2 regions of the Paenibacillus sp. FSL F4-0122 genome follow, and region 2 is predicted to be linked to the other one. Evidence: a T-box and tRNA genes for the amino acid it is inferred to sense, from the RefSeq annotation. Region 2 holds a T-box; the other holds one or more tRNA genes.
The links. A T-box is a leader RNA that pairs with one kind of tRNA and senses whether it is charged. The one in region 2 lies ahead of trpS (tryptophan--tRNA ligase), so its partner is inferred to be a tRNA-Trp.
Positions count from the first base shown of each region.

Region 1: it encodes a tRNA-Trp, which carries the amino acid that the T-box ahead of trpS (tryptophan--tRNA ligase) is inferred to sense. The anticodon was not compared.

Region 1 is NZ_JBBODI010000001.1:3,216,993-3,231,474, reverse strand. Features, by position in the region: gene MHH49_RS14030 (methionine ABC transporter permease) at 1-468, opposite strand, end outside; gene MHH49_RS14025 (methionine ABC transporter ATP-binding protein) at 461-1,222, opposite strand; gene MHH49_RS14020 (ADP-ribosylglycohydrolase family protein) at 1,709-3,106, opposite strand; gene MHH49_RS14015 (nucleoside hydrolase) at 3,110-4,066, opposite strand; gene MHH49_RS14010 (ABC transporter permease) at 4,107-5,045, opposite strand; gene MHH49_RS14005 (ABC transporter permease) at 5,042-6,088, opposite strand; gene MHH49_RS14000 (ABC transporter ATP-binding protein) at 6,081-7,643, opposite strand; gene MHH49_RS13995 (BMP family ABC transporter substrate-binding protein) at 7,761-8,900, opposite strand; gene MHH49_RS13990 (AraC family transcriptional regulator) at 9,230-9,985, shown strand; tRNA gene MHH49_RS13985 (tRNA-Leu) at 10,123-10,201, opposite strand; tRNA gene MHH49_RS13980 (tRNA-Cys) at 10,216-10,289, opposite strand; tRNA gene MHH49_RS13975 (tRNA-Gly) at 10,300-10,374, opposite strand; tRNA gene MHH49_RS13970 (tRNA-Gln) at 10,381-10,455, opposite strand; tRNA gene MHH49_RS13965 (tRNA-His) at 10,474-10,549, opposite strand; tRNA gene MHH49_RS13960 (tRNA-His) at 10,593-10,668, opposite strand; tRNA gene MHH49_RS13955 (tRNA-Trp) at 10,692-10,765, opposite strand; tRNA gene MHH49_RS13950 (tRNA-Tyr) at 10,772-10,857, opposite strand; tRNA gene MHH49_RS13945 (tRNA-Thr) at 10,863-10,938, opposite strand; tRNA gene MHH49_RS13940 (tRNA-Phe) at 10,967-11,042, opposite strand; tRNA gene MHH49_RS13935 (tRNA-Asp) at 11,053-11,130, opposite strand; tRNA gene MHH49_RS13930 (tRNA-Met) at 11,156-11,232, opposite strand; tRNA gene MHH49_RS13925 (tRNA-Val) at 11,250-11,325, opposite strand; tRNA gene MHH49_RS13920 (tRNA-Glu) at 11,381-11,455, opposite strand; tRNA gene MHH49_RS13915 (tRNA-Ser) at 11,474-11,566, opposite strand; tRNA gene MHH49_RS13910 (tRNA-Asn) at 11,570-11,645, opposite strand; rRNA gene MHH49_RS13905 (23S ribosomal RNA) at 11,707-14,482, opposite strand, start outside.
Region 2 is NZ_JBBODI010000001.1:3,408,523-3,423,004, forward strand. Features, by position in the region: gene MHH49_RS14700 (globin domain-containing protein) at 1-70, shown strand, start outside; gene MHH49_RS14705 (DUF2225 domain-containing protein) at 107-823, shown strand; gene MHH49_RS14710 (hypothetical protein) at 903-1,133, opposite strand; gene MHH49_RS14715 (YycC family protein) at 1,130-1,321, opposite strand; gene MHH49_RS14720 (M3 family oligoendopeptidase) at 1,440-3,239, shown strand; gene MHH49_RS14725 (hypothetical protein) at 3,853-4,263, shown strand; gene MHH49_RS14730 (alpha/beta-type small acid-soluble spore protein) at 4,417-4,647, opposite strand; gene MHH49_RS14735 (aldose 1-epimerase) at 4,849-5,823, opposite strand; T-box leader at 5,958-6,197, shown strand; gene trpS (tryptophan--tRNA ligase) at 6,261-7,247, shown strand; gene MHH49_RS14745 (hypothetical protein) at 7,249-7,437, opposite strand; gene MHH49_RS14750 (metal-dependent hydrolase) at 7,542-8,543, opposite strand; gene cyoE (heme o synthase) at 8,776-9,708, shown strand; gene MHH49_RS14760 (SCO family protein) at 9,732-10,349, shown strand; gene MHH49_RS14765 (DNA primase) at 10,446-10,793, opposite strand; gene MHH49_RS14770 (MFS transporter) at 10,927-12,114, opposite strand; gene MHH49_RS14775 (hypothetical protein) at 12,385-12,822, shown strand; gene MHH49_RS14780 (transglutaminase domain-containing protein) at 12,886-14,031, shown strand; gene MHH49_RS14785 (peptidoglycan D,D-transpeptidase FtsI family protein) at 14,205-14,482, shown strand, end outside.

The sequences.
Region 1 (14,482 bases), 190 kb from region 2:
AGAAGTAGTAAGTCCAAGGACTAGACCCGAACGAGCTTCCACGTACAAAAATTTAAAGATCAAGCCCAGCTTCGAGGCTCCCATCGATAATGCTGCTTCAATGACCCCTTTAGGAACCTCCAGCAACGACTGCTCCACTAACCGAGCATAATAGGCAATAGCGATTATAGATAATGGAACCGCTGCTGCAATCGTCCCAATGGCGGTCCCGACCAGGAAACGAGTGACTGGAATTAGCGCAACGACCAGCAGCAGGAACGGAAACGAGCGGATAATATTAACGATACTGTTGAGCACCAGAGACAACGTTGTATTCTCATAAAGCTGCCCTTTTCGGAAAAAAAACAACAAGGTGCCCAGCGGAAGCCCCAGCAGTACTGCCGCTCCAACAGAAATACCAACCATCACAAAGGTTTCACCGATCGAATCCCACATCTGTGCCTGATATTGAAGTACACTGTCAAACATGACCTTCCCCCGCTTTACCAAGAATCTGATCGCGGTATGTCCCGGCGCTGGCTGCTGCTGGACGGAATTCACCGTCTTCACGAGAGAACGAATCTACAATGCACCCTTTTTCCATCACCGATACATGAGTACATATGCTTTTGACAACATCCATCTCATGCGTAACAATGACAACCGTTACTCCAAGACTTGAATTCACATGCTTCAGCACGTTCAAGATATCTGTAGTGGTTCCTGGGTCCAGAGAGGACGTTGGCTCGTCACATAGCAATATTCCCGGACTGTTCGCTAGCGCGCGGGCAATCGCAACACGCTGACGTTGTCCTCCGCTGAGCTGTGCCGGATATTGTTTTGCCTTATCTGCCAGTCCAACAAAATCCAGACACTCCTTCACACGTTTCATTCGTTCATGCTTTGGGACATCTGCCAGCTCCAGCGGGATCGAAACATTCCGCTCTACTGTGACGTTATAAACAAGATTAAATTGTTGAAAGATCATTCCAATCTTTTGCCTTGCTTTACGCAGTGCTTTACTAGGCATTTCGGTCAGGTTGTGGCCATCTACAGTAACCGTTCCCTGATCCGGCTGTTCCAGAAGATTCATCAGTCGCAGCAGCGTAGATTTCCCCGCACCACTCTCACCAATGATCCCGTGAATGGATCCCTGCTTTACCTCCAGCGATACCTCATCCACAGCCTGATAGATGCCTTCCTTCAGCTTGAACCCTTTACTTACCCGACTCAGCGACAGTATTAGAAGCTCCCCCTTCCTTTCCCTTATATAATGAACCTCCATGAAGTGAGACATTGTATTACAATTTTCTAAAATCTGTTTTATTAAAAATCTCCTTAAATAATAAGACATTTCTTCTGCTGTGTCATCATTTTTATTTAAATGATATACCAGGAAGTTTGATAAAAACCTAAAAACCCTTTATACCGGGCTCTTTTTACACAATTATTAACAAAATAAAAAGGGTTAGCAAAGGTAATCCTTCCCTCTTGAAATCATGATTCTCCTATTGCCCCACCACTAAACGCTCCACTGTTAATATAGCCATATTTGGTTTTTTTAAGTGTATGAAATGCAGTTAAAGCTACATTTGGTTCGTTGGAGTGTGATTTAAAGACCTGCTGTTACGCAAAAAAGGATGTCTAAGCCGGTAGCTTAAGACATCCCATAATTCATATAGTAATCCCTGAATCCCTGATCTATCGAGTCCCATACTCGCTAAATCTTTTATGCCTTTTCGCCAAGCTCTCTGCGAATCTTCAAGAACACTTGGTAGCTGCGTTCCGCACATTCCGAAATCGCTATCGGATGAAATCCGGGCAGATCCGCATATAACGTATCGTGAAGCGGTTCAATCCACGAAGCCGGCAACTTACTTGCTCCAAACTTCGCTCCCATAATTGAGCCCACAGTTGCCCCGTTACAGTCTGTATCCATTCCACCGTATACGGAAGTGACGACTGTTTTTTCAAAATCATTCCCGCCATAAACAAGCGACGCGGCTACAAGAGCAGCATTATTATTTGTATGGACCGCATCATAGTGGCTAAAAGTATCCCAAATGTTACGAACCAAGTCCCGCTCGCTTTTGGCCTTCTGCGCAATATCTATCCCCCGCAAAACATCACTGGCAAGACGACTGGTACGCGGAATCTCGCTAAGGCCAATCTCTAGGATCCGTTCATTATCCTTCTCTGCAAAAGCTGCCGATATCATCGCCGCATTAAACATCTCACCGTAGATGCCATTTTTCACATGTGAAAATGAAGCATCACGCCAGCCTAATTCTGCCGCAAGCTCAGGATAACCTGCTGCACCATAAGCCAGTCCATCTGCGCGTATAGCGGCACCAATCCACTCGCGGTAAGGGTTTAAGTGCATCCGCACTCTTTCCTGCCGCACCAGCCAATCCGCAGGCTTCTCGCCATGCAGATGAGAGGTCTCCTGCGCAAAATTCATATATGACTGTGTCTCCGCCGTGCACACCTGACTATATGTTAAATGTGTATGCCACAGCTTTCCGATATCCCAAGAATCCCAGTTCAGACCTTTCTGTTCCAGCAGCATAAGACCCAGGACAGTGTAACGAATATCGTCATCGCTTTCCATATACTTGATCGTCTCGCGGGTACTGGCATGTGTCCATTCGCTTAAGCCAAGACCATATTCAGCCTCTGCCCGTGAATGCCCAGGCGTATAGCCAGTAATTGGCCAGGCGTCCGCACCCTGAAACCATAGCTCAATATTCTCCCAGCCCGGACGGCCATCTTTCCCATAGAGATAGTCCCAATACTCCAGCGGTTTCCCGAGTGCGCAGCCGACACTTCTACCGAGCCAGGCTCCATAGAACTTATCTCTCCATTCCGCTTCGCTCCAGTCCGCCTCAAGCTTACGTGGGCCTTCTGGACGTAGTTGACGAATCTCCTCCAGAGAGGATGGCTCTTGATACGGAAAATCCTCACTGATCGTAAGCTCCATTAGCTCATTGTATACCTGCATCAGCTTGAGCTCCTCGGCACCAGCAGCCGCTAGCTTATCCGCGAACCCATCAATCTCGCAACCTTCTTCTCCACGCTGAGCAATTTCAAACTGCACGGTCTCTTGAAGTCTCTCCCATCCTGCCATAGGCTACTTCCCTTCAGCCGCTAGCAGCAGCTCTTGATCAAGCTTTTCCAGTGAATCAAAGATCAGCTTCATAAATGCTTCCCGGTCAACTCCCACCAATACTTGCACATTCGCTGGACGATCCGTCTTCTTCCGTCTGTCTGCAACTGTCATTCCCCGCGTCAGCTTGCCTTCTGTCTCCACCGTTACATATAGATGCTCAAATTCAAATAGTTCCGGATGCAGCAGCCAGGCAACAGCACATGGATCATGCAGCGCACTGCCGACATAGCCCATTTTTTTACCGTAAATCGAATAGAAATCCAGCAATTCTCCGACCATTGTAGACACTGGTCCCCGCTCTTTCAATGCTAGGATCTCATCTTCAAAAATAGCAGCCTTATCGGTCACATCCAGACCACTCATTATGATCGGAATCCCCGACTCAAACACAATACGGGCTGCTTCAGGATCTACATAGATATTAAACTCCGCAGTAGAGGTGACATTCCCATAAGAGATACCTCCGCCCATTAGTGAGATTTTTTCAATTCTGTCTTTAATCTCTGGATAAGCCGTGATTAGCAGTGCGATATTTGTTAAAGGAGCCATCGGCACGAGCGTAATCTTCTCCTCTGAAGAACGGATGATATTCAGCATAAACTCCACAGCACCCTGCTCTACAGGGCGGAATTTACTTGGGGGCAAAAGCGGCCCATCCATGCCCGATTCACCATGCGCTTCCTCACCTGTAACAAGCTTGCCGAACAGTGGGCCAGCAGCCCCTTTAGCTACAGGAATGTCAGCATTCACGAAGCTGATCACCTTCAGGGCGTTATCCGTGATTTTATCTAAAATTTGGTTTCCACCAACCGTTGTAATCCCGCGCAGATCTAACTTCTCCGAATTTGCTATGGCAAGCAGTATCGCTATTGCGTCATCATGCCCTGGATCGCAGTCAATAATAATAGGTGTTGGCATAGTTACTCACTCCTTGTCTGTGTATCAATCATTTCAATCGCTATTTAACTAGCGGGCTTTTAAGTTTTTTATTCTTTTTTCGTGTCTCAGATACTGCGTAGATCACAAGTCCAATTACTGTGGCTACATAAGGAAGAGTAGCGATTAGCTCCGCAGGAATCTTCAACACCTGTAGCGCATTCGACAATGCATCTGCAGTACCAAATAATAAAGAGGTCAGCGCCGTGCCTACGGTCGTACTTCTTCCCATCGACTCAGCGGCAATGGCAATCCAGCCCCGGCCAGCGATCATATCGCGGGTAAACAGTGACAAATACCCCATCGACATATAAGCACCGCCTAAACCGGCAAAAAATCCGCTAAGCAGCAAAGCCATATACTGTATTTTCACAACACTTACACCCACGGATTGAGCCGCATGTGGATTTTCGCCCACTGAACGAATGCGCAGTCCAAGCGGTGTACGATTTAATAGATAGTAGACAACAAACACAGCCAATATAGAAACATACGTCAGAATGTGATGCCCCGATAAAATAGGTCCAAGCACCGGGATATCCTTCAACAAAGGAATCTGGACACTAGGCAGAACTTTACTCGCCAGAGAAGTGGAAGAACCCTTGTCGCCACTAAGCAGATAGAGGATAAACACAGTTCCTCCCGAAGCGAACATATTAATGGCCACACCCCCGAGAATGATATGTGTTTTGAATTTCAGGGTGAAAAAAGCTAATATTCCAGCGATCAATGTTCCAGACAGCACCGCCCCAAGCAGACCTACCCACGCGCTATGCGTATAGCTGCTTATGATGACACCCGCTAAAGCGGCAACAAGCATGATGCCCTCCATCCCAATGTTAATGATCCCTGCACGGTTGGAGATGAGTGCGCCGAGCGCGGCGAACAGAATCGGAGTCGTCACGCGAAGGACAGAGAACGCAAAGTCAGTTGTAAAAATTACATCAAACAAACTATTCACGCTTCCTTCGCCTCCTTCAAGAGCATCCGATTTTTCCAGAACTTCAGAAATTGCTCAGCCGAAATCAGAAGAATGATAATTGCCTGTATAATTGAGATCATCTCTGAAGGTACATCAGACAGACGCGCCATCATGTCAGCCCCAATTCGAATGTACGCTAGGAACAATGCAGAGCCGATTACGGACAGCGGATTATTTTTGGCTAACATCGCTACAAGGGCACCATCCAAACCATAACCAGGCAGTGACGTCCATTGGAAACGGTTATACATCCCCAGCACTTCTACGGAACCCCCCATACCTGCGATAAAACCTGCAATCAAGTGAACGAGAATAATAACCTTGGCTGTCTTCATACCGGAATAACGGGCAAAGTCCCGGTTGATGCCTGTCATGCGCAGCTCATATCCCCATTTCGTTTTGTATAGGAATAAATGAGCTGCAATAATAAGCACGATAACGATAATAAGACCGGTATGAATCCGGGTGCCCGAGACCATTTTACTCAGCAGTGCCGTTTTCTCGAATTTGTAGGATACATTGGCAAAAGCTTTAGCATCACGTAGATGATAGTTCAGTAGGTATAGCCCTACTCCGAACAAAATATTATTGAACATTAAGGATGTAACCAACTCATTAGCATTCCATTTTGCCTTCAGAATACCAGGTATTGCCGAGAGCAACGCTCCTACAATTGAACCTGCAGCAATAGCTACCATCGGATGCAGCCAGCCGTCCAACGTTAAATGAATAGCCAATACGGAAGTTACAACACCGGAGAAATAGAAAATCCCTTCAGCTCCCAGGTTGAACATATTGGCTCGAAACAACAAGGATACTGCCAACCCAGTGAACATGAGCGGAATCGCCATCTCAATCACATTACCAATATGACCTTTACTGGATAACGGCTCTAATAGGAATATACCAATCGTCTTCACAGGCTGATTACTGACCAAAGAGATAATCAGAAAGGCAATAGCGAGTGCAATAACGATTACCGCCGATGTCCGAATGTACTCAAAATATTTAACTTTAAACATGATTTACGGCCCTCCCGATGTGCTCCTCGTCCTGTCGATGAATCCCCAGCATATAAAGACCTAATTCTTCCTCACTAACCTTAGATGGCTCCTCGAAAAAGGCAACAATCTTACCCTCGTACATTACTAACAGACTATCGCTGATCTCCAAGATCTCATTCAAATCTGCCGACACTAGCAAAATCGCGCAATCGTCTGAACGTAATTCCAACAACTTTTGATGTATGAACTGGGCTGCGCCTATATCCACACCCCGTGTCGGCTGTTCTGCAATAAGCAACTGCGGTTCAGTCGAACACTCTCTAGCTACGACTACCTTCTGCATGTTACCACCTGACAACATTCCTATGGGCTGAGAAGGTCCTGAACAGCGGACTTTAAATTCCTCTACAAGGGATACTGCTAGCTTGGCAATTCGTGAGCCATTCAAAAAAAGACCTTTATTCATTGCTTTTGTACGATACTGAGTAGATAGCAGATTATCAGCTATGCTTGCCTCACTAGCGATCCCTTGCCGCATCCGATCCTCCGGTATATAGGAAACGCCTAGCTTACGAATATCCAAAATATCCGATTCACGGATATCCTTTCCCTTCACTAGTACAGAGCCCTGACTTGAGACACCTCTCAAGCTACCTGTAAGAGCTTCAATGAGCTGTGTCTGCCCGTTGCCTTCTACACCAGCAATCCCAACGATCTGCCCACCACGTACCGCAAAATTGATATCCGACAATAATGCTTTGCCATCTGCATCATTCACACTGAGTCCCTGCACCGTTAGTACTGGCTCACTAACAGCCAGAATCTCTTTGTCATATTTCAGCACGACGTCTCTGCCGACCATTAGTCGCGAGATTTCCTGTTCTGTCACATCCTGTGTTTGAAAAACACCTTCACTACGGCCGCTGCGCATAATCGTAATTCTGTCGCAAATCGCTTTGACTTCCTTTAATTTGTGCGAAATAAAAACTATCGTATGACCCTGTTCCCTTAATTGCTTAAGCTCGCGGAACAATTCCTCTGTTTCCTGTGGAGTCAACACCGCAGTCGGCTCATCAAGCACCAGAATTTTCGCACCACGCAGCAGCGCCTTAAGAATCTCAACCTTTTGCTTCATCCCAACTGTAAGATCCTCTACTTTTGCTTTAGGATCCACGGCCAGATTGTATTTCCTTGCGGTCTCTTCCGTCATGCGCACAGCCTCGGCATAATTAATGCCAACTCCTCTGCGCGGCTCCATACCCAGCACCATATTCTCTGCCACCGTAAACGAAGGTACCAACATGAAATGCTGGTGGACCATGCCGATGCCTCTATCAATGGCGTCCTGAGCGGATTGCAGCTTCACTTTTTCACCCTTGATATAGATCTCGCCTTCACTTGGCTCTTCCATGCCGAACATAATTTTCATTAAAGTCGATTTACCAGCACCGTTCTCACCTGCAATCGCATGTATTTCTCCCTCACGTAAAGAAAAATGCACGTCTTTATTTGCAACGACGCCATTGGGATATACCTTGGTAATTCCCCGCATTTCCAGCAGAGCTTTGTACATAGGTCTCAACGCCTTTCAACTTGGAGGTCTGCAAAAATATACAGCTGGAATTCCCCTGACTAGAAGAATCTCCAACTGTAGGTTTATCTCTATAGAGCTGATCTTAAGATTTAAAGCTTAAGGCTTAACTGCGTTACGAATAGCTTCTACCTCTGCAGTTTCCATCCCCATCGCATTATCCACTTTAATTTCTTTATTGATCAGCTTTTGCTTCACTTCTTCAACCTTGGCCTGAAGATCAGCCGGGAATACATTTTTATAAATATCATTCTCAGCAATACCTACACCATCATCTACAAAGCTCAACACATCACGTTTGCCCATTTCTAGCGTACCCTCTTGCAATCTCTTCACTGCACCTAGAATAGCCGTATCAATCTTTTTAATAGATGAAGTAACGATTAGATTTGCTTTTTCACTATCCGTATCGTTAATCAACATTGCCTGATCGGAGTCTACACCGATTGCATATTTTTTCTTCTCTTTAGCTGCGTCAAAGATCCCATGACCTGTACCCCCAGCCACGTTAAAAATAACATCCACACCGGAGTTATATTGAATTAGAGACAGTTCCTTACCTTTTGCCGGGTTAACAAAATCACCAGCGTACGACACAGCCACTTTTACATCAGGATCAACATACTGAGCACCTTGAATGTAGCCGACCAAGAAAGCATTAATCCCCGGAATATCCATACCGCCCACAAACCCAATCACATTCTCAGGGGTAGCATTCGGCATATCCGATTGTGTAGCTAATGCTGCTACGGCACCTGCCAAGAAAGATACTTCATTTGTCGCATAAGACATGTTGTACATGTTATCTGGTGCTTCATCGATGTCGGTATCATAATTAATGAATTTTTTGTCTGGATACAATTCTGCCGTTGCATTAAACATCTCTGTAATTTCAGAACCGCCAGAAATAATTACATCCCAATCCTCGGAAGCGATATCGTTAAATGTAGGCTCCCATTTCGTTTTATCAACGCCCATTTCAACAACCTTTGTTACTGCACCTAGTTCATTCTTAACCTTTTGCAAGCCGTTATTAGCGGAATCAAAAAATGATTTATCCCCAAGTGTCCCCGGAATCAGCAATACAACCTTGAGTTTATCCCCTGAACCTTTTTCTCCACCCTCAGCAGCGTTTGATCCAGTATTCGCAGAAGAACCGTTATTGGACGTGTTATTCCCACATGCTGTGACCAGAACCATCACCATTAATAACAACAAAGAAAGAACTTTTTTATTCATTACTCTATTCCACCCCTAATTTTAGTTGGTTAGTAATCCGGCAGAATCCCCATCTTCACCCATTGTATAATTCACGGTTCAAATGGAAATTCTCTTTTTTCCAAATAAAGTATCATTAAAAGTAATAAATTTAACGTTTAGGCTCAAAAATAGCAATAAAAATACCATTATTATTAATAATCCGCTTTATTTCCGAACGAGATGGCCAGTCAGGTTGCGAACTTTCGGATTTATTGATACGATCATAACAAATATTATTAAAAATAATTATATGATTTCGGTCATAGTTTTGTACGATTCGGCTAAAACATAAGTATTGGAGGATCATCATGGATCGTGTTCTATATATTGTAAGTGCCACACATGAGCTAAATACTTATATCCCTCCACACCAGCATGAATGCTACGAACTGGTCTATTATTTACAGGGGGTAGGGACAACCAATGTTGGCCCACGAAGTTACCATTTTCGCTCCTCTTCTTTCGCGCTTGTGCCACCCAATCATAAACATGACGAGCACCACCGTGAGGATGCAAATGTATTATTTGTAGGCTTCCACTCGGTACACCCTAATATGAGTAATCTGCTCGGCGTATATGAAGATGATAAAGATCAGACCGTTCTTCAAATCCTGCTGCGAATGAAAGCAGAGTTTACACGTAAGCAAGACGGATTCTCTGAGCTTCTAAACCTACAAATGAGCGAGATTACCGTCCATCTTATGAGGCTTCTTAGTGCCTCTGGATATCAATCCCCAACAGAAGATCGAGTACAATATGTCCTTAATTATATGAATGAGCATTATCGCCATAAATTGTCCGTCGAAACACTATCAGAAATGTCCGGATATAGCTACGATCGTTTTCGCCATCTATTTAAAGAACGTTTCGGGTCCTCACCCCTGCGGTATTTGCTGTTAAAACGCCTGGAGTATGCAAAATCTCTATTACGTCATACTCAGATGCAAATCTCTGAAGTATCTGCTGCTGCAGGTTTTGTGAACGATGCCCAATTCTGCAATATGTTTAAACGAGAAATAGGTCATACCCCGCGAGCATTCCGCATTAATAATCAATCAGGTTAATCACTAATCAGATTAAAAAAAGCCGTTGAAATAGAGAAACTCCTCTATTCAACGGCTTAATCCTGTAAAACTAAGAACATAAAGAAAAAAGGTTAGTAAGATTGCTTATAAAAGCAATCTTACTAACCTTTTTAAGATACCGGCGAGAGGACTCGAACCTCCACGGTTTCCCACTCGATTTTGAGTCGAGCGCGTCTGCCATTCCGCCACGCCGGCACATATGAACTAAATGGAGGCGCCACCCAGATTTGAACTGGGGATAAAGCTTTTGCAGAGCTTTGCCTTACCACTTGGCTATGGCGCCATGTAAATTTTGGAGCGGACGACGGGAATCGAACCCGCGACCCTCGCCTTGGCAAGGCGATGCTCTACCGCTGAGCCACGTCCGCATAAAATGGCTGGGGATATAGGATTCGAACCTATGAGTGACGGAGTCAAAGTCCGTTGCCTTACCGCTTGGCTAATCCCCAATAACATTTTAAAGTAAATGGGGCGACTGATGGGTCTCGAACCCACGAATGCCGGAACCACAATCCGGTGCGTTAACCCCTTCGCCACAGTCGCCATATTAAGTTGATATTGTCGCCATTATTCATTTTAAAGAAAATGGGGCGGCCGATGGGTCTCGAACCCACGAATGCCGGAACCACAATCCGGTGCGTTAACCCCTTCGCCACGGCCGCCATATTAAACTTTAGAAAAAACTTGGCAGGGGCAGCAGGAATTGAACCCACACCAACGGTTTTGGAGACCGTTGTTCTACCTTTAAACTATGCCCCTAAAAACTGGTGGAGGATGATGGATTCGAACCACCGAACACTTACGTGAGCAGATTTACAGTCTGATGCGTTTGGCCACTTCGCTAATCCTCCAAGGATGGTGCCGGCGAGAGGACTTGAACCCCCAACCTACTGATTACAAGTCAGTTGCTCTACCAATTGAGCTACACCGGCATGGCACTCATTCTTTTGTGATGATAAATGGTGGCTCGGGACGGAATCGAACCGCCGACACGAGGATTTTCAGTCCTCTGCTCTACCGACTGAGCTACCGAGCCATGATGAAAATGGCGGAACCGACGGGATTCGAACCCGCGATCTCCTGCGTGACAGGCAGGCATGTTAGGCCAACTACACCACGGTTCCAAAAGATATAATTGCTTAAGTTAATTGGTTGCGGGGGCAGGATTTGAACCTGCGGCCTTCGGGTTATGAGCCCGACGAGCTACCGGGCTGCTCCACCCCGCGTCAGTAAAAATATGTTATGGTGGAGGCTGAGGGGATCGAACCCCCGACCCTCTGCTTGTAAGGCAGATGCTCTCCCAGCTGAGCTAAGCCTCCATAAACAACAATTGTTATTGTACCAAAGTCCACTAGGATAAATCAAGTGAAAATTTGGTGACCCGTATGGGATTCGAACCCATGTTACCTCCGTGAAAGGGAGGTGTCTTAACCCCTTGACCAACGGGCCATACTAATTAAAAATTTGTGGCGGAGAGAGAGGGATTCGAACCCTCGAGACGCTTGTGGCGCCTACACGATTTCCAATCGTGCTCCTTCGGCCAAACTCGGACACCTCTCCATATGGCTCCCCGAACAGGACTCGAACCTGTGACAACTCGATTAACAGTCGAGTGCTCTACCAACTGAGCTATCAGGGAATATTCATACCAGGCTTAATCGCCTGAAAACTGAATCCGAAACAAATCTGCATTCTAAGTATAGGATAAGCCCTCGACCGATTAGTATTGGTCAGCTCCATGCATTGCTGCACTTCCACCTCCAACCTATCTACCTCGTCGTCTTCAAGGGGTCTTACTAATTGGGAAATCTCATCTTGAGGGGGGCTTCACGCTTAGATGCTTTCAGCGCTTATCCCGTCCGTACGTAGCTACCCAGCCATGCTCCTGGCGGAACAACTGGTGCACCAGCGGTACGTCCATCCCGGTCCTCTCGTACTAAGGACAGCTCCTCTCAAATTTCCTGCGCCCACGACAGATAGGGACCGAACTGTCTCACGACGTTCTGAACCCAGCTCGCGTACCGCTTTAATGGGCGAACAGCCCAACCCTTGGGACCTACTTCAGCCCCAGGATGCGATGAGCCGACATCGAGGTGCCAAACCTCCCCGTCGATGTGGACTCTTGGGGGAGATAAGCCTGTTATCCCCAGGGTAGCTTTTATCCGTTGAGCGATGGCCCTTCCATGCGGTACCACCGGATCACTAAGTCCGACTTTCGTCCCTGCTCGACTTGTAGGTCTCGCAGTCAAGCTCCCTTATGCCTTTGCACTCTGCGAATGATTTCCAACCATTCTGAGGGAACCTTGGAACGCCTCCGTTACTCTTTAGGAGGCGACCGCCCCAGTCAAACTGCCCGCCTGACACGGTCCCCGTACCCGATAAGGGTACTAGGTTAGAACCTAGATACGATCAGGGTGGTATCCCAACGGCGCCTCCACCGAAGCTTGCGCTCCGATTTCTACGGCTCCCACCTATCCTGTACAGATCGTACCCAAATTCAATATCAAGCTGCAGTAAAGCTCCATGGGGTCTTTCCGTCTTGTCGCGGGTAACCTGCATCTTCACAGGTATTAAAATTTCACCGGATCTCTCGTTGAGACAGCGCCCAAGTCGTTACGCCATTCGTGCGGGTCAGAATTTACCTGACAAGGAATTTCGCTACCTTAGGACCGTTATAGTTACGGCCGCCGTTTACTGGGGCTTCGGTTCATAGCTTCGGGTTACCCCTAACCACTCCCCTTAACCTTCCAGCACCGGGCAGGCGTCAGCCCGTATACTTCGCCTTGCGGCTTCGCACAGACCTGTGTTTTTGCTAAACAGTCGCTTGGGCCTTTTCACTGCGGCCCCCTCGTGCTATTCACACTACCGGGGCACCCCTTCTCCCGAAGTTACGGGGTCATTTTGCCGAGTTCCTTAACGAGAGTTCTTCCGCGCGCCTTAGAATTCTCTTCTCGCCTACCTGTGTCGGTTTGCGGTACGGGCACCTTCTCCTGGCTAGAGGCTTTTCTTGGCAGTGTGAGATCATGACCTTCGCTACTATAATTTTCGCTCCCCATCACAGCCCAGCCTTAACGATGTGCGGATTTGCCTACACATCAGCCTCACTGCTTAGACGGACATCCATCAGTCCGCGTCACTACCCTCCTGCGTCACCCCATCGCTCATAGCGGATTACGGTGGTACAGTAATTTCAAACTGTTGTCCTTCGACTACGCCTTTCGGCCTCGCCTTAGGTCCCGACTTACCCTGAGCGGACGAGCCTTCCTCAGGAAACCTTGGGCTTTCGGCGGATCAGATTCTCACTGATCTTTTCGTTACTCATACCGGCATTCTCACTTGTGTAGTGTCCAGCGCTCTTTTCAGTACACCTTCAACCCCTACACAACGCTCCCCTACCCCAGATACATACGTATCTAGCCATAGCTTCGGTGGTGTGTTTAGCCCCGTTACATTTTCGGCGCAGAGTCACTCGACCAGTGAGCTATTACGCACTCTTTCAATGGTGGCTGCTTCTAAGCCAACATCCTGGTTGTCTGTGCAACTCCACATCCTTTCCCACTTAACACACACTTGGGGACCTTAGCTGATGGTCTGGGCTGTTTCCCTTTTGACAATGGATCTTAGCACTCACTGTCTGACTCCCGGCAATAAGTATATGGCATTCGGAGTTTGACTGAGCTTGGTAATCCTTGCGGACCCCGCACCCAATCAGTGCTCTACCTCCACTACTCTTATACCGAGGCTAGCCCTAAAGCTATTTCGGGGAGAACCAGCTATCTCCGAGTTCGATTGGAATTTCTCCGCTACCCCCACCTCATCCCCGCACTTTTCAACGTACGTGGGTTCGGGCCTCCAGTGCGTGTTACCGCACCTTCACCCTGGACAGGGGTAGATCACACGGTTTCGGGTCTACGTCCACATACTCAATCGCCCTATTCAGACTCGCTTTCGCTGCGGCTCCACCTTCTCGGCTTAACCTTGCATGTTAAACGTAACTCGCCGGTTCATTCTACAAAAGGCACGCCATCACCCATAGATCGGGCTCTGACTTTTTGTAAGCACACGGTTTCAGGTTCTATTTCACTCCCCTTCCGGGGTGCTTTTCACCTTTCCCTCACGGTACTGTTTCACTATCGGTCGCCAGGTAGTATTTAGCCTTAGCAGATGGTCCTGCTGGATTCATACGGGGTTTCACGTGCCCCGCACTACTCGGGATCCGTCTCGGAGAGAATACAGTTTAGGTTACAGGGCTTTTACCTCTATCGCGGGCCTTTCCAGACCTCTTCACCTACCATATTCCTTTGTAACTCCATGTGAGACGTCCCACAACCCCAAGAGGCAAGCCCCTTGGTTTAGGCTGTTCCGCGTTCGCTCGCCGCTACTGACGGAATCACTATTGTTTTCTCTTCCTCAGGGTACTTAGATGTTTCAGTTCCCCTGGTCTGCCTCTACATTTCCTATGTATTCAGAAATGAG
Region 2 (14,482 bases):
ACTGCGTTCATTCGTGCTTAGCCGCCTTGCAGGTCCTGCACATCATTTTGTTAACATGCCCCAGGAATAACAAGGGACAGGTTGATCCTGAAAGGAATGAGAGTACTTGACAGAGTTAATACCCCTATATTCTATTAAGGTCAAGTGTTGCAACTGTGAAAATGAATTTTCAACCTCGCGGGTACGTCCTAGTCTAAAAAAGGCTATTCGGCGTGATGCTGATTTCTGCGCGTATTATAAAAATGAGAATCCGGATTATTATGTTGTACGGGTCTGCCCCAATTGCGGGTTTGCCTCCACAGAAAATTCGGCTGACAAGCTGACGGAACGTCAGCGTAAGGCATTTAATGAGCAGGTAGGGAAACGCTGGAAGAGCCGTGACTTTGGGGAGAAAAGAGACTGGGAAACTGCGCTCGAGACCTATAAGCTGGCGCTTTTATGTGCTCAGAGTATTAACGATAAAGATCGGATTATTGCAAGTCTGCTGCATCACATTGCTTGGCTCTATCGCTACCAAGGGGAGACTGAGCAGGAGAAGCGTTTTTTACGTTATTCTTTGGACGAGTATGTTAAGGTCTATGAAAAAGATGGCATTGCCGGCAATGATGCCCGGCTCATGTACCTGATCGGCGAACTTAATCGGCGCATCGGAGAATACTCAGTGGCTGTGATGTGGTTCTCCCGTCTGATTAATGATCAGAAGATTATGGATGCGGCGATGATTCGAGCGGCACGTGAGCAGTGGGTTATTTTACGGGAGCAAATGCGTGCTGAGGCTGTAGAGGTTGAGGTTGATGTCGAAGGCTTGTCTTCAAGTTCATAACGATTTGCGAACAACAAAAAGCGCAGAAGAGAATTTAATTCTCCTCTGCGCTTTGTAGAAAGAAAATGTTAGGATTTGCTTATCTGACAGCTCGATCGAACAAAAGGTAATCGCCGTCATTATCTATAACTGTAGGACTGGCGCTGCAGCAGGGGAAGACAAGCAGTTTTTTCTTGCCGTCACGAACGATTTGTAATTCTTTTGGCTTCATAGGCAGAAGCACATTCTCTGAGTTGCAGAATGGACAGTATTGCACATACATATCGCCTAGAATGATGTCATAAGGCCAGGTATGACTAAAAGGAATCATTGTGAGTCCTTCCCAGAAGGAGTCTGTTCATTTTCGCCCTCAGTTTGTGGGGGATTTTGTTTTTTGGATAGCTCCGCTATTTTTTGTAGTAAAATATGTTGGGGCATATGCATCAAGTGTTCCAAAGGAACGCCTAGTTGCTTGGATAACGTAATGGCTGTTTCCGGTGAAATTTGTAGTGGCTTCATATGAATGCCCTCCTAAAGTTTATCGGCTATAAATGTTCAGATATCGTTATTCACTTTACCATGGTGTTAAGACAATTACAAAGAAAGTCAAATGAAAGCAAAGGAATGGTGAGTACAAATGAAACAACCGTTATCACTGACTTGGGAACTGGATACTATTTTTCCGGGGGGGTCTTCGTCTGCAGAACTAGAAGGTTTCTTGAGCAAGCTTGAAAAAGATATTTTATCCTTACAGGGCTTTGTGAAGGATGCTGTGGCACCAACGGATGTTGCGTCTACAAAAGCATTGGATGAGGTTATAGCATTGCTTCAGAGCTGTTCAGGAAGACTTGTGGAGGTCACTTCCTTCGCAGACTGTCTAGGCGCTCAGAATCAGATGGACAAGGGTGCGGTAAGACTGGCAGCCAAAGTGACAAGCATGCGCGCCGGATTCGAAGGGATCAGCTCGCAATTTAGCAATGTACTGCGTCAGACTACGGACAAGGTATGGGCTGAGTGGATGGCTCGTCCAGAGATTGCTCCTTTAACGTTCGTACTGAGCGAGAGCCGTGATTTGGCCCGTGAGAAGATGAGCCCTGAGCTGGAAAGCTTAGCGTTGGAATTAGCTGTTGACGGATATCATGGATGGAGCGGACACTATGATACGATTGTAAGCTCAATCAAGATCCCATTTGAGGATGAAGAAGGAACAAAGCTGCTTTCTGCAGGTCAAGCTTTTAATAAGCTGGATGATCCAGATCCAAAAGTGCGTCAAGCGATGTTCCATAAATGGGAAGAGGCTTGGACTGAAGCGGCAGATAATTGCGCAGATACTTTAAATCACTTAGCAGGCTTCCGCCTGAAGCTCTATAAGGGCAGAGGCTGGGACGATGTTCTAAAAGATCCGCTCAGCATCAATCGTATGACACAGGACACCTTAAATACGATGTGGGACGTAATTACGAAGAGCAAACCTGTACTCGTGTCCTACCTTCAGCGCAAAGCCAAGCTGCTGGGGTTGGATTCCCTCTCATGGGTCGATGTCGAAGCTCCTGTAGGCAAATCCTCCGGCAAAATCCCTTATGATCAAGCTGCGAAGGATATCGTCACACAGTTCCGTAAATTTAGTCCTAAGATGGCTGAGTTTGCAGAGCGTGCCTTTGATAATAACTGGATCGAGGTTGAGGATCGTAATGGCAAACGTCCTGGTGGATTCTGTACTTCCTTCCCTGAGAGCAAAGAATCACGGATATTCATGACTTACAGCGGCACACCTTCCAATGTTTCAACATTGGCCCATGAGCTGGGACATGCCTATCATTCCTACTTGCTTGATGATCAACCTGTATTTAATCAGAATTATGCAATGAACGTTGCAGAGACCGCTTCAACCTTTGCAGAAGTGATTGTATCTGATGCTCAGGTTAAAGCTGCGGGCAATGCAGAGGAGAAGCTGGCACTGCTTGAAACGAAGATACAGAACAGTGTGGCATTCTTTATGAACATTCACGCTCGATTCTTGTTCGAGACTCGCTTTTATGAAAAACGTAAGGAAGGCCTTGTAAATGCTGAGGAACTGTCTGCTCTGATGGTGGAAGCACAGAAAGAAGCTTTCTGTGGTGTGCTTTCTGAATACCATCCTCACTTCTGGGCGTCGAAGCTGCATTTCTATATCACAGATGTACCTTTCTATAATTTCCCGTACACTGTTGGTTATATGTTCAGTACAGGCTTATATCGTCTGGCATTACAAGAGGGAGCTTCCTTTGCAGACAAATATGATAGCTTGTTGCAGGATACCGGCGTGATGACATTGGAGGATTTGGTGCTCAAACATTTGGGTGTGGATCTGACTAAGCCAGATTTCTGGCAAGGGGCTACAGATTTGATCGTGGCTGATATCAACGAGTTCTTGGAGATGACTGAGCATTTAGCATGAAATGTCTAAAATAAGACAAATTTCAGTGCGCTAAAAATAACGGAATTTCAGTGTGAACACGCAAAGACCCCGGTTAAGGGGTCTTTTTTTAATGGTTAAATGTCGAAAACTCCCGTTTTATAAAAATTAATATACGAATGATCTATGAATTTTGCGCATTACTAGGGATAATAACCCAATTTTGTAGAATAATGTTGTTTGGCGTATTTAAGGGGTCTATAATGAGCCTTGAGCCTTATATAAGGCTTGCAAGGAAGACTAATGAGCTTAGCTCAAAAAGCTTAAGTAAGCGCATACTAAGCCGATTTGTACGAAGTAAACTCGAAGTAGCTAAGCTCACAAACAATATAAATCGAACCAGAAACTTGGGAAAAGGGGAAGGAGTGGCGGAGGGGAATTTTGGAACTGTAAGAGCGGGAGCGACCGCCTTTGTCTCCGAATTTCACCCGCTGTACGCGTAAGAATTCAAGAAATTTGGAGACAACAGCGGCTGGAAGTCCAAACATTCCCCGCAGTAGCGACGGATCCTTAGCCTAAATATTTAGGGTTCGATTTATAAAAGACGAAGTGAACTCGAAGAAGCTAAGCTCACAAAACTTTTAGGAGGAAAGATATGCTTAAGACAGAACAGCTATCCTTAGCAAGACAGATGGATTTGGTGTTTAGGGAACTGCAAGAGGAATTATCGGGACTATCTTCCGGTACGGTATTTGTGCAAATACGAAATAATACCATTGGCAAATTCGGCATACGTCATCACCCTCTAGCCGGTCGGGGTGGTGGATTCACAGAAGTAAAGGAAGGAATAACGGAGAGTCAGCAGTCTTCTTTTCGTCTAATGGCACTGGAGAGTCTGAAATACAAACGGCGCTGGACTCATGGTGAGATCAGCTATGAATTCGCTATAAGACAGGGGAAGCTAATCGTAGATGCTACGCTGGAGTCCAATTATAATATGGCAAATCTGATGATTCGATCTCCCCGTAATGCTTACGCCGAGAGTGCTGATCAATTTTTAAGTTAAACGTTTTACATAAAGATTGCATGCAGCTCGGATTATAGGGTATAAATTAGAAAAACCTCCCACAGCTTCTGGAAGAAGTGTGAGAGGTTTGAAAGCTAGTCGGCAATGGGCTTTTTAAGACCTCAGCCGGATAAAACACTTAAGATAACGATGTTACTGACGACCGGACAGTTGTTGTTCTGCCAGTTGTACTAGACGTTTAGTGATGTAACCTCCCAAAGAACCAGTTTCGCGGGAAGTGTAGTTCCCGTAATAACCGTCAGCTGGGATCGTTACTCCAAGCTCTTGTGCTGCTTCATATTTCAATTGTTGCAACGCTGCATTTGCTTGAGGAACTACAAGGTTATTGGAACGGCTGCTACGACCTTGACCTGCTTGACCCATGTGTGTCACCTCCTTCGCCCGTTGTGAAGATAGTATGAGCGCTAAGAGGCTAATTCATGCATGCTATCGAAAGGTTTTAAGGATGGTAATTATTAGTCGATTAAAAGTAAGGGTAGGAAAGCCTAAATAACTAAGCTCGCACAAAAAATCGGCCTTCTCTTACGTAAACGCAAGGGAAGACCGATATAATGTATATCTGCTTTAATTCTCGGGATAGATCATTTCCAGCATAGTGGACAGCTCAAGGCTTTGACCTGGTTCTACCTTCAGCAAGCCAGTGAAGGAAGGATCGTCGGAAACGTTAGGAGCATCCGGGAGCCAGGTATAAGGTTCGATGCACAGAAATTGATCGGCTGGTCCTTTGGTATACAGGACCCAGTGGCGAAAAAGATTCTCGTCGGCCGTATAACGAAGACCATAACCATCATCGCGTAATAACAATGCTTCTACGGGCTGCTTGTCACCAATACGCAGAGCGGTATCAAAATTAGTTCCCTGTAGGTTAATTCCAGAATTTAGAGAATCTAGATCACCGAGTGGAATTAGATTGCCGCTAGGGAGCAATTCATCGTTTAGTTCATAAATGCTGTTTACGGGCAATTTGAGATTCCAGCGTTCAGGTTCTCCATCGATCATAAACCAGGTGTGATAACCGATCCCAAAGGGAATACGATGATCGCCGAGATTTGTAACCTTTAAAGTCTGGCTGAGCCGGGCATCCTGAAGCCTGAATGTCATTTCGAATTTGAGTGGAATGGGAAATTGCTCCATCCAGTGTGGATCATCTTCAGTAAGGAATTCAGTAGTGACTGCACAACCGTCCTCGTCTTCTTCAATATCGCTGACACACCAGGATTGAGTCCGGTGTAGACCATGGATATGATTGTCACCAGCGGTATTCTGGTCAAATTGATAACTTGTACCCTCGAATTGAAATTTTCCTTTACGAATTCTTCCGGGTGGAATTAAGAGCGGGATGCCAAAATGGTAAGGTTTTTGCATAAAGAAAGCTTGATCGCTTTCATCAGGCCGCCGCAGAATTTCCCGTTGTTCCTTTACATCAAACAATGAAATCACGTTGTTTCCTAGTCGCGGCAAAAGCGTGACTTCCAGTTCGCGGCTGTGCAAAATATAAGTATCATAACCGCCCCACTGCCCTTTGGTCACCTGTTTCATGAGATATGCTCCTTTATCGTAACTGTAATCGAATAGAACATGGATAACCTTATCATAACAGATTTATACGGAAGTGGTTAAGTGATTTGACAACTTCTCTTTATGGTTCTATGATGAAGGCATTAAATTATGATGAGAATGTGATGACGGGGACAAGTAGGCAGGAAATGTACCTTCAGAAAGCCGGTGGTTGATGCGAACCGGTAGGACACTCTTGATGAATGGACCCCTGAGCGCCGCGCTTGAACGGGAGCAAGATACCCTAGTAGACCGGCCGGATCTTCCCCGTTAACGGAAGACTAAGGCTGTTTCCTTTTGACTATACAAAGGTTTAGCAGCGAATAAGGGTGGCACCACGGTCTCACGTCCCTTGCGGATGAGGCTTTTTTTGCGTTCTCGGAAATTGGAAATCACATCTAACGGAGGTCTATATTATGTTGAAAAAAGTAATGTCAGGCATACAACCGAGCGGTTCTCTAACTTTGGGTAACTATATCGGAGCGCTGAAAAATTTTGTGAAGCTGCAAGACGATCATCAATGTTTCTTTATGGTTGTCGATATGCATGCGATCACCGTTGCTCAAGATCCTGCGGCACTGCGTGAGCAGTCTGAAGCTGTAGCTGCACTCTTTATCGCGGCAGGAATTGATCCTGTGCGTTCGAATGTATATATGCAGTCCCATGTGCCTCAGCATGCGGAATTGGGTTGGATCATGACTACGCTAACGGCAATGGGCGAGCTTGAGCGTATGACACAGTTCAAAGATAAATCATCAGGTAAGGATTCGGTTGGCGCGGGCCTATTCGTATATCCTTCTTTAATGGCAGCAGATATTCTTGTTTATAATGCGGATCTTGTGCCAGTAGGTGAAGATCAGAAGCAGCACTTGGAGTTGACCCGTGATTTAGCTGGCCGATTTAATAACCGTTTTGGCGAATTCTTTACGATTCCTGAACCGTATATCCCTGAAGTGGGCGCACGCATTATGTCTCTGGATGATGGCACTAAAAAAATGAGCAAGAGCAGCCCAAATGCAGGCAGCTATATTGCCCTGTTGGATTCGCCGGATGTGATCCGTAAAAAAATCAGCCGCGCAACGACTGATTCTGGACGTGAAGTTATCTTTGATCCGGCTAATAAGCCAGAGATTAGTAACTTGATGAGTATTTACTCGGAATGTTCTGGAATGTCCCTCCAGCAAATTGCCGATCGTTATGAGGGACAAATGTATGGTGGCTTTAAGAAGGATCTTGGGGAAGTGGTTGTGTCCACACTTGAGCCTTTGCAACAAAGATATCATGAAATTCGCAGTTCAGGTGCGATCACTGATATTCTTGCCGAAGGTGCTGAACGCGCACGTATTGTTGCAGCTGAGACATTGAATGGCGTAAAAGAGCGGATGGGCTTTCTGCCAGCTCGTTAATCTAATCAGAGCTTAAGCTTTCCTGTTTGCGTCTGATTCTGGCTTTGAGGATAAATCCCCAGCCAATATTCAATACGCAGAGAAAACCAAGCAGAAGTGCTAGCCAGAAGCTATAGCTGATCGCGATTGAAGCGGCAGTGAGAATAAGAATAGAAGAACAAGCGAACCAAAGTGAGAGTCCTTTACCCATTAAGAGCCTTCCTTTCCGTGTCTGCTAAAATGAATCCCGGAGTATTATAAATACTCCGGGATTTTTTGTGATTATAGAATAGTTCTCTCAGTAAGTCTACAGTTTCATCGTAAAGAACCAGGGTCGATGGAAAATCGTTTGTCGAGCTTATCGCTGCTAAGCCAGCCTACATAAGTATTTAAAGGTTTATATTGGTTATCCATAACTAATACAGCCACAAAAGGGTATTGTTTGCGGTGTAAATAACGAACGTCTCCCCAGCGCACCATATATCCTGAAGGAAGCTCCTCCACTTCGGCCACCGCATAAGAGGTGAAATATAAAAAGGACTGAATATCTGGATGCGACTTGGATATTTCCACAGCGGGATGATTCGAGCAGACCGCATGTTTGAACCATTCCAGACGGTTGTTCAGTAGCTGCCCAACGTCATAGCTGCCGTCTTTTTTCACTTTAACTACGTTCCAGCGTTTAAGTGAAATTGTAGGGATTACAATATAACGTTCGCCAGCAGTATGGTGTATATCTTTAAGCTTGATGTTTCGTGTAAGGCGGGCATGAACAATCGTTCTCCAAATATAATAAAGAATGGTACAGGCATAAAGCGTAATAAATAAAGGTTTAGGCGGAACAATCCCAGTGATCCAGAGCAGAATAGCTGCGATATGGCTGCCAAAAATAAATGGATCGAAAATGTGGATGATATTCCAGGCGATCCATTTCTCAGTGAATGGACGGGCCGCCTGAGTTCCATAGGTGTTAAACAGATCAGAGAAGACGTGCACGCCTACACCTATGAAACCCCAGAGTGCAACATGGCTTAAAGCTGCCAAATCAGTAAACCCAAACAGAGGCCCTAAGACTAGGGCAATCAGAGCGGGCCACAAAATTAGAAAAGGCAAGGAGTGTGTGATTCCACGGTGATTACGAATATATATTGCATTGTCCTTTAGTCGTAATGCGGTATCGGCATCAGGAGCCTGTGAGCCTAAAATCGTTGCCAGCATAACGGCCCCGGCCAGTTTAGGGTCAGAAGCAACGACGGGATCGACGAAAGAAAGTCCGGCTAACCCTATGCCCATAACTAAATGTGTAGCGGTGTCCATTGGTCAGTTCTCCTTTGTTGTTCGGAAGTACATTATTAATAATTACCCAAATACGGCTTAGGTTATTAAGGGGCTGAAAATAAATATTGTCACGTAATTGTCAAATTCATGAACATACTGTGCCATGACTGTCAAAGTCTCCTCGGGTTTGATATGATAAAGTTAACAGCGAAGTCTATTTAGTGCTTCGGCTAGAACGTTAGAAGTTTGTTTAGAAGGAGGATCATTTGGTGTGGATAATCATATAACATTTCAAGCTTCTTCCGATTCTGCAGCTATGTCTGCAAAATCTCCACCGGAAGGTGCAAGTTGGCGTGATTTCATTACCGTAACAAAACCCGGTATTATCCGATCTAACCTCATCGCTGCCTTTGCAGGATATTGGCTGGCTTCAGGTTGGGATGTTCAATACGGCAGATTAGTTCTGACTCTGCTCGGTACAATGCTGGTTATGGCTTCGGCCTGTGTTTTTAATAACTATTTCGACCGTGATCTGGATATGAAGATGGAAAGAACGCGCGATCGTGGGCTTCCTACAGGACGATTGAAACCCAAAACCGTATTGCTGTATGCTATTGGGCTTGGGATTGCGGGTTTGATTGTGCTGTTTGCTTTTTCCGGAGTTTTAGCCGGTCTGTTCGGGATTGTAGGGATGTTCGTTTACGTTGTAGTATACACCCTTTGGTTGAAACGGACATCAACATGGAGCACTTCAGTAGGTGCGATCTCTGGAGCTATGCCACCGGTAATTGGCTACGTTGCAGTTACGGGAACAGTTGATCTAGGGGCTTGGCTGATGTTTGCGATGTTGTTTCTGTGGCAACCTCCCCATTTCTGGGCGCTCGGGATTAGACGTAAAGAAGAATATAGAGCCGCAGGTTTCCCACTGCTGCCTGTAGTCAAAGGAACACGTCGTACGAAGTTTCAAATGATTCCTTATGTAGCACTGTTACTGCCTATTCCAGTGTTAATGTACGCCTACGATTATGCAGGCATTTTTTATCTGGTGATTTCAACAGCGCTGTCCCTGGCTTGGTTAATCATAACCTTGATGGGCTTTGCAGCAAAAGATGACGAAGTCTGGGCGAAGAAGAACTTCCTCTTCTCCATTAACTACCTAACGGTAAGTTTGATCGTACTTGTATTAAATACGATTCACGGTTAAGAAGAGGGAGGGTATTATTGTCCGTGCAGACCTTTAAGCGTTATAAATGGACCTGGATTCTACTATTGCTTGCTTTGGTAATGGCTGGTTATCTGGCAGTTAATTCTTTGAATTTAGGAAAAGAAAAACTGCCGGTAATCGGAGAAGTGCAGGACTTTTCACTTGAAAATGTGGATGGAGACCAGATTACTCTGGCTGATACACAAGGTAAGGCACGGCTGGTATACTTTTTTTTCACGCAATGTCCGGATGTATGTCCTATAACTACGTTCCTGTTATCCCAGACACAGAAGATTCTGGTTGACGAGGGCAGCTTTGGAAAAGATACGGCGTTCGTCTCCATTTCTTTTGATCCAGAGAATGATACACGTGAAGCCATTAAGACCTTTGCGGACCGTTTCCAGGCAGATTATAAGGGTTGGTACTTCTTACGGGGGGATCAGGAAGTGATTCGTAAGCTGGCAACTGATTCTTTTAAAGTACTAATTGCAGGGAATAGTAAAGAAAATTTCGTACATGCCAATCGCATAGCATTGGTTGATCGAGACAATCGTCTCCGTGCATTGTATGACGCAGGAGATACGGATAACGTAACGCCTGAATTTCTTGCCGATAGGCTGAATGAATTGGCTCGTGAATAGAACATAACCGCATAACAGAAACGCCTTTTTCGAATCCCGTTTATTGAAGGGATAACGAAAAAGGCGTTTTTAATTTCTTAGGCAATATATCGCGAATCAAAAAGGAATGGGTTCAGGGTATATGATGAACTCTTCCAGACCCGCTTTTTCAAGCTGATTAATATTGTATTCATCTGGAGTGCCCTCCACTCCGGCATAACCCCGGCGCGTATAGATGTGACCAGCATCGGGAAAGGCATCGCGGAGAATCCCGCGTATTTTTTTGCCTGAACTGTCGTTATCCATATAAAGATATACTTCTCCATCTCCTACTTTTTGTCGCAGGGACTCGAGTTTGAGCGTATTTAATGTACCAAAGGTACAGAGGATTTCGACTTCCGGTACCAGCACGCGTCGTAATCTGCTGCGATCGTTTTTGCCTTCGACAATAATCGTAATGGACATTTGCTGACAATCACCTCCGGAAATGAAGTCTGAACTTACAGACTCATTATAGTTTACCGAAGGAGGAGCAGTTTTAACAACTGTTTCTACAGGAAAATCTTCATTCCCCGGGAAATGTCGTAAAAACAATAAATCATGCGGCCCTCCCATTCCATTTGGAAGAGTAGGTAGACAGTTTGGTTGAATTTTTTGGCGGAAGCAGTAATAGTGCAACCATCAGCAATAGAAAGGCAATGAAATAAGGTGAAACAACGGCTCTTAATTGTCCTGCGGCCACAGGGCCTGCGAATGCGCCTAGTGACATGGCTATCGACTGCATGGAGAAGGTGCGTCCCATACGTCCTGGTCCACCTAGACTAATAAAGAGCGATGCCATTGCAGGAAATAATATTCCTTTGGCTGCACCCAGCATAAAGAGAATAACGGATGCGGGAATGCTGTGAAGTGAGGCGAGCGCAAAAAAACAAAGGGCCATTCCTAGCAAGGCCACGGCTATTCTTCCTCCTGGGGAAAAGCGGTTCAGGAAGAACAAACTGAGTGTTACCAAAGCCCCTAAGCTAAGGAGCGATAAAAGAATGCCTGTGGAAACAATGCTATTACTTCCGGTCTGAGATAGAGGAAGTTCAAAGAACAGAACCCCTTGTGAACAAGAAACGAAAAAAGGCAGCAGATAATAACGTTTGGAAACTGGATTGGCATCGGATATAGGGACCGAAGGAAGATCCTGTTTTTTTAAAGGAGGTGCTGCAGAGTTTACAGGGCGTACTAAACGCCGGGCAGGTGCCGGTACACTGAAAAAAGCCATGATGCCTGTAGCGATAAGCAGCCATCCCAATGTGGTGAAGGTGCCGGAATAGCCAGCTTTAGCTACGATAAAGGCCCCCGCTGCCGGGGATACCACTGAAGCTAAGGTATGAACGATACCATGTCCGGACATATATTTCCCCTGCTCAGTAGCATCAGATGATAATGAAGCCAGCAAGGTCATGCACGCTGGAGAGAGGAAGGCGAGCGCGAACCCGCTTGCTGCTCGTAGCATCAGCAAATGCCACGGAAGCTGAGCATGAGCCTGCAGCAGTAGAATGGCTCCCGCAGTAACAAGGCTAAAGACGATGTAGCGGCGGCTGCCATTACGATCGACGAGTACGCCTGCGAGCAAATTGCCAGGAAGATGGGTTAACGAATACATGCCCATCATCCAGCCAATAAAGGCGGGTCCCGCACCAAGAGAGATGGCAAAGGGCGTTAGAATAGGATACTGTGCATGTAAATCAAAAAACGCCAGAAAAAGAAACAGGTACAGCCACAGCGCAGTTTTCACAGGGAAACACCTCCGAGAGCCACCTACAATAAAGATTAATGCAGGAAGGCGGATTTTAAGAAGATCAAATTTAAGCAACTACTTGTACTTTACGTGGGACAGAGAGGGCTTATACCGCTTTTTTAATTCCTATAAGCAGGTATACCTTTCTCTGGCTGTGGAACCATGAATTATGATGGGCATTCATGTATAATAATTAATATTGGCGTCATGTCTATGGAGGAGATAATCCTTAGGACGAAACTAGGCGATAGGGGTGTTGTGAGGTTGATGGATCCAGAGGTGTGGTCACAGTTTATTAGAGAGAATTGGTTAGTCATTGTTATTGCGCTTGTTCTGTTGTTCGCGGTTGTTAATTTGGTCAAAACGATGTTGAAATGGGCGATTGTCATTATTATCGTTGTAGGTCTATTCATCTATAGTGGTGTGACAATGGACCAAATTGGTAACGCTGTGAATAAGGTGGCAGATGGAACGGTAAGTACGCTGAAGAAGGAAGCACAAGAGGTTATGCTTAAAGAGGCGCAGGATGCGAAGTACACTTCAAATGGTGACGGAACATTTACGATTACAACTCCGAATATTGAAGTGAAAGGTACTACTGGCGAAGATAAGGTAGAGGTTACTTTCCGCGGAGTTAGTCTTGGGAAGTGGAGTATTACTGATACCACACAAACATTTATCGAGGAAGCTCGGAAACATCAATAAACGGCTTCAGTTTAAATCATTATCAAAAACAAGCAAGCGGGCGACTGAAAGGGGAGATTGGATATGATAAACGGTTGGTTGACTAGTCTGAGTGATGCAAATATCATCTCCATCGCCCTCCTGCTGGTAGTAGTCTTTTCACTATTGCAAGGCTGGAGCAGAGGGTTCTCAAGTGCTACCGGAAGATTATTCGGTCTGCTGGGAACAGGACTGTATACAATAGCTTCTTTGGTGCTGGCCATTCCTGCTGCGGCTTATCTCAATCCTCATGTACAGACTTGGGCAGCAGGAATAAGTCTGCCTGATAAACAGCTGACCCAGTGGCAGCAAATTTATTATACGGCTGTGTCTGTGCTGGCGGAATCGCCGCTGGTGCGATTTCTATTGTTGTTATTGCTCTCTTATATCTTAATTCGCATGCTTCTGGGATTGTTGTCTATGCTGCTCCCATTCCATCAGCTACGGCGCACCAAGACATTTAAGGACAGAAAGATTACGCAAGTAAGCCGTATGGGTGGAGCTATCATAGGATTAATTATAGGCTTGACTCGTGGTTTAATTATTGTGCTCGCTCTCTTCATTTGTGTTGGCCTAAATCCAGAAAGTCAATTTAGCCGTTATGTGGAATCTTCTCCGATCTACAGTCAAAGCGCTGCCGCTGTATTTGAACCCTTTGTTGGGGAGACAGTGCAGAAAAAGCTGCCTATTCTGACGAAGACCGTTGCAGCTGAGATGAATGATATTCTGCGCAGAAAATATGAAGTTATCGATCATGACATTCCACAAGATATTGTGGGAGCTGCTGAAGATATTATTGGACAAGCGCAAGGAGACGAGAAGAAAGCCAGACTACTGTATGATTGGGTAGGAACACGAGTAACTTATGATTACGCCAAAGCGGAAAATTATGAAAAAAATAGAATTTGGCATGAACAGACCCCGCAGGATACCTTCGACACACGCATAGGGGTATGTATTGATTATGCCCGTCTTTACGCTGTTATGGCCCGCTCTCAAGGGTTACAGGTGCGCGTTGTAACGGGGCAAGGCTATGATGGTCGAGGCGGGTATGGCGCACATGCCTGGAATGAAGTTTATATAAGTGACCGGCAAGCATGGATTCCATTGGATCCCACTTGGGCGAGCAGCGGAGATTGGTTTAATCCGAAGGATTTTGACGATACGCATATTAGGGAGAACGCACTCTGAGTGAGGGCGCCGCACTCCTTCCGTGTGGTACAATAAACTCATACCAACTGCTCTAACATAAATGCGAGTGCAATGCTCACAATCAGCTTCTTAGAAATCACCTTCATTATAAGAGCAATGTCGCTGGCTAAGGCAATTCAGACATTATTTTTATATAGAAGGGAAGAAAGCTGGTGAGCTTTGGGAAGCAGCTCCCGCCTGCGGACGGGAAATCTTCGAAACATTCTGTAGGTCTGAGATTGAATCTGTTTTTCTTTGGCACTTTTTTTATTTTTTGTATCATTATTGTGCGTCTTGCAGGTTTGCAGTTTACTGAGGGAGCTTTGCTGACAGAAGAAGAGATTAAACGGGATACGAAGTTTGTTCCGCTGGCAGCCATGCGAGGGATTATTTTTGCTGCCGGGGGTGAGCAGATAGCCTATTCTACACCTGTTGAGTCGCTCTATCTTAC